Regions from separate parts of the Blautia marasmi genome, predicted to be linked through region 2. Evidence: riboswitches for the same ligand, from Rfam matches in the RefSeq annotation. Region 2 holds a riboswitch; the other holds the start of a gene.
The links. A riboswitch is a leader RNA that binds a small molecule or an ion and turns the genes downstream of it on or off. The one in region 2 is predicted to bind cobalamin.
Positions count from the first base shown of each region.

Region 1: it holds a riboswitch for cobalamin, as region 2 does, so the genes downstream of both, C6P39_RS25075 (energy-coupling factor ABC transporter permease) here and C6P39_RS08830 (DUF2284 domain-containing protein) in region 2, are expected to answer to the same signal.

Region 1 is NZ_OIWX01000001.1:5,686,150-5,688,355, forward strand. Features, by position in the region: gene hemA (glutamyl-tRNA reductase) at 1-548, opposite strand, end outside; cobalamin riboswitch at 728-908, shown strand; gene C6P39_RS25075 (energy-coupling factor ABC transporter permease) at 1,081-1,827, shown strand; gene C6P39_RS25080 (energy-coupling factor ABC transporter substrate-binding protein) at 1,829-2,128, shown strand; gene cbiQ (cobalt ECF transporter T component CbiQ) at 2,158-2,206, shown strand, end outside.
Region 2 is NZ_OIWX01000001.1:2,001,290-2,003,495, reverse strand. Features, by position in the region: gene C6P39_RS08835 (adenosylcobinamide amidohydrolase) at 1-383, shown strand, start outside; cobalamin riboswitch at 803-984, shown strand; gene C6P39_RS08830 (DUF2284 domain-containing protein) at 1,399-1,950, shown strand; gene C6P39_RS08825 (YkvA family protein) at 2,014-2,206, shown strand, end outside.

The DNA.
Region 1 (2,206 bases), 3.7 Mb from region 2:
CAGGTCTTGCCCTGGATGGAAAATCCCTGGTTTTCCAGCCTGTCAATTGCCTGGTGGATGACAGAGGTATTGGCTCTTGAAAACGCCACTTCTGTTTTCACTTTCTTGGCTGCCGTCACTGCCATCCTGAAAAGCACTTCCAGCACACCGTCCGTACAGTAGGCATCCCTGGATAGTGTCAGCGCATCCTTCACCTGGGTGATGATCTGATCCTCCGCCAGGATCTGAGATTTTAAACCGCTGGTCAGATAGAACAGATGCTCCACTGCCTCACTGCCTTCTCTTGTGATGAAAAACTCCCGGTGCTCCTCCTCGCAAACTTCTTTTTCCCTGCACAGAAAACTGTAAAGGGAACCCTCCCAGTCATCCTGCACGCTGGCCCAGATCTCCATCCGGTTGCAGGTAGACAAAATAATACACCCTAAGATATCCTTGTCCTCTTTCAGCCGCTCCATAGCGCTCACCGCATTTTTTCTGGTGAAAGAAAATCTGGCCCTGATATCCACGGATGCTCTGCTGTGGTCAATTCCAATCATGGAAATACTCATAGTTCCTACACTCCATATCTTTCGTTTCCGTTTTTTAGATGCTTAGAAAACCAGGACATTGCACTGTTTTATACACACCTTTTGTTTTCTCATATTAGCACAGAATGTTACCTGGTGCAACATCTTGATTTTTTGTCGAATTCAATTGACAAAAAACTTCCGGGGCGATACAATAATCACAGAATTGAGTGTGCACAGGTGTCCGCTACGTCGGAATAATAGGAAAGTTGAGTTAAAAGCTCACACGGTCGCGCCGCTGTGAGGGAAGAGTCACATTTTATGATGTCACTGGGAAACTGGGAAGGCAAAATGTGGTGATGACGCCCGAGTCAGAAGACCTGCCTGTCACAAGCGATTTACACAATGGTTACGAACGATGGCCTTGTGTAAGAACAGGCGGTATGGGCGCTTATTAAAATAAGGTCTGCTGTCCGCATTTGTTCTTCTGATGGCCTGTCGGTGTTTTTACCGCCAGGTTTTTTTATACCCATTTGGGCATTATATTACTCAATCAGAAGGAGGAAAAGACAAAATGAGTAAGCAACAAAAAAGAATTATTGTATTGGCCAGCATGTTCGCACTGACCTTTGGTATTGTGCCGAATGTAAGTGCCATGCACATCATGGAAGGTTATCTTCCCGGAGGGTTCTGCATCGCATGGGGTGTAATCTGCGTCCCGTTTTTGATCGCAGGTTTTATGTCCATCAAGAAAACCCTGAATGAACACAGAAACCTGATCACCCTGCTGGCTATGTCAGGAGCCTTTGTATTCGTGATCTCATCCCTTAAGATCCCGTCTGTGACAGGAAGCTGTTCCCATATGACAGGAACCGGGCTTGGCGCCATCCTTTTCGGCCCCAGCGCAGTTTCCATTCTGGGGATTATTGTGCTCCTCTTCCAGGCTATCCTGCTGGCCCACGGCGGACTTACCACCCTGGGTGCCAATACTTTTTCTATGGCAATCGCAGGACCTTTTGTATCTTACGGAATTTTCTTTATCTGTAAAAAATGCAAGGTGAACCGATATGTTTCTGTTTTCCTTGCAGCGACCCTGGGCGACTTATTTACATACTGTGTAACTGCCGTACAGATGGCACTGGCTCACCATGCAGACACTACCATTATGGGCGCTATGGGAAAATTCCTGCTGGTGTTCGCACCCACACAGTTACCTCTGGCAATTATCGAAGGCGTCATCACAGTTCTTATCATCATGGGTCTTGAGACCTATGCGAAACCGGAACTCCGTACCATCGGTTTTTTAAAGGAGGCAAAGTAATATGAAAAAAACAGTAATTGGATTATTAATTGTGATCATTCTAATTGCGTTCATACCGCTCTTCGCTTTAAAGGACGCAGAATTCGGCGGCTCTGACGATGCCGGCAGCCAGGTGGTGGCGGAAGTGGACTCCGGTTTTCAGCCCATTGCAGAACCGATCCTTGAAAAAATACTTGGCCGCGAGCTTCCCGGTGAAGTGGAAAGCCTTTTGTTCTGTGTGCAGTCTTCCATCGGAGTTGGCATCCTGGCCTTCTTTATGGGACGCTTTGTAGAAAGAAAGAAGCTGGGAAAAGGAGAATGATACTTTGCATCCGGCGAAAGGAGTAACTTATGATAACCATTGATAAGCTTTGTTACAATTCCAAGCTTAGATATGAAA
Region 2 (2,206 bases):
CTGTGAAAGAGGCTCTCTTCAGGCAGAGCGGCGTTGGCGCTTCCGTACAGCATGACGCGCTTAGGCGTCTGGGAAGGTTTGGACTGACAGAGGATGTGCTGACCAGCCGTATCATGAGACTGGATGATCATATACAGGAACAGGAGGCTGTTGAGAAAGTCCATAAATGGAAAAGAAGCAGCAGCGGCGTATTATGGGCTGTTTTAGAAGCGTGTCTGCTGGAACAGAGGCATTGGGGACTTTTGGATTGGGAGGAAACAGAAAGAGGAAGAAAAAAATGCCTGGAAATCTTACAGCCAGAGGATGAGCATAATTACCCCGAGATTGCAGAGGCGGTCAGAGGATGGCAGAAAGATATGGACAGCATACCAGGCAAAGAGTAACGCACGGCTGGTTTTAAAGCAACAGCAGATCATGTTCGGGGCACTTCATAACTTATGCAGCAGCAAGTGCTGCATTTTAAGGTATAGGAAGGGACACGGAAGAATATATTATTCTGAGAAATTAAAAGTATCAAGTAACTAGTACAGCGTTGCATAAGTTCCAGTGATATAGCACCCGCTATTTACGCCAGTGCCGCGTTGCCGAAGCTAGTCGTAGGAACCGCTACGCCGTCGCTTCGGCGCCTTGCACTGACGAAAATATCAGGCACTCTATCACCGAAACTTACGCAATGCTGTACTAGATGAAAATGCAGTAAAACAAAGAAAAACGCTGAAAACGTGCGATTTAAAGAGAAATGGTTGACATTCAGTCAGCAGTATGCTAATGTATATGTGTGTATAAATTCCATATCAGCTTACCAAGTGCACCAGGGTTATGTTTTGCCCTCTTTTAAAGAATCCTGGTGAAAAGGGAATCAGGTGTAAGTCCTGGACGATCCGGTCACTGTGAACAGGGAGCGAAGCGCAAAGATCCATTGTATAAGAGATTATATGAGAAGGAGCGTTAAGTGCAGATCTGTGAGTCAGGAAACCTGCTTGGATAAGTAAAAGGTTGAAACTTCCGACGAAAGTTTTCCATCCATTATGACATTTGATATGGAATGCCTGCTTAGAACGTGAACGAAACAGGAACCTGTGTGAGGAATTTATGCATCCAAAAAAGCAGGAGGGTCAGTGGAGACGAATTTGTTTCTATATATTCCTCCGCACCCCAAATGTATAGAGCTTGGTCTAACAAATTCGCCCACGGGCCTCCTGCAGGTAAAAAAATAGTGTGTGAAGCTGCTGTAGGATATCTGTCTGACAGCAGCTTTATTTTTGCATCAGAAAAGATCCCCGCGGAGATGCAGGGGGAGCCGTAGATGGCCGAGTCTCTGCACGGGGAGTGAAAATGTCCGCGCTCTTTAGCAGGAGCCCGGCAGACAAAAGGGTTATAGAAGGGAGAATCAGTAATATGCGGGAAGAGGATATGATTGCAGCAGCTGAGGAAGCGGGGTTTGCAAAAGCAGCCGTGATGAGTACAGAGGATTTGGAATTTGAACATGAATTTCGTATGTTTTGTGAGCAGAATGACTGTGGGAACTATGGAAATAATTATGGATGTCCTCCCTACTGCGGAACTCCCGAGGAAATGGAGAACCGGGTCATGCAGTATAAAAAAGCAGTGGTTTTCCAGTCCAGAACACCGGTAAATAATATATTTGATGATGCTGAGACAAAACAAATTAAAAAAATACATACCAGGATGACGCTCCGTACTGTGGAAGCGCTGAGAAAGAACGGCCTGGATGATAACGGCATGTATGTTATGTGCGGACCGTGCAATATGTGTGAGGAATGTAAGATGCCGGCAGGAGAGCCATGCGTCCAGGAGCAGAAAAGATTTTCCTGCCTGTCCGCCTACTGCATAGACGCAGCTAAAATGGCAAAGCACTGTAACATGGATATGCAGTGGAATGGAGATATCGTTTCCTTTTTCAGTATCTACCTCTATGATAAAAAGTGAATTGGGGAACCAAAAGAAATCCGGATAAGGTCATGAGATTGTATATAACGGAGGCAGAAGCCTATGGACTTAAAAGAAAGGGCAAAAAAATTAAAGTCTGATATACCGGCAGTCTTTTTAGCATTGAAAGATAAAGAGACACCTGTTTTAGCAAAACTGGCGGCTGGTATCACTTTGGGTTATGCCCTCTCTCCAATTGATCTTATACCGGACTTCATACCGGTTCTTGGATATTTGGATGATGTGATCTTGCTGC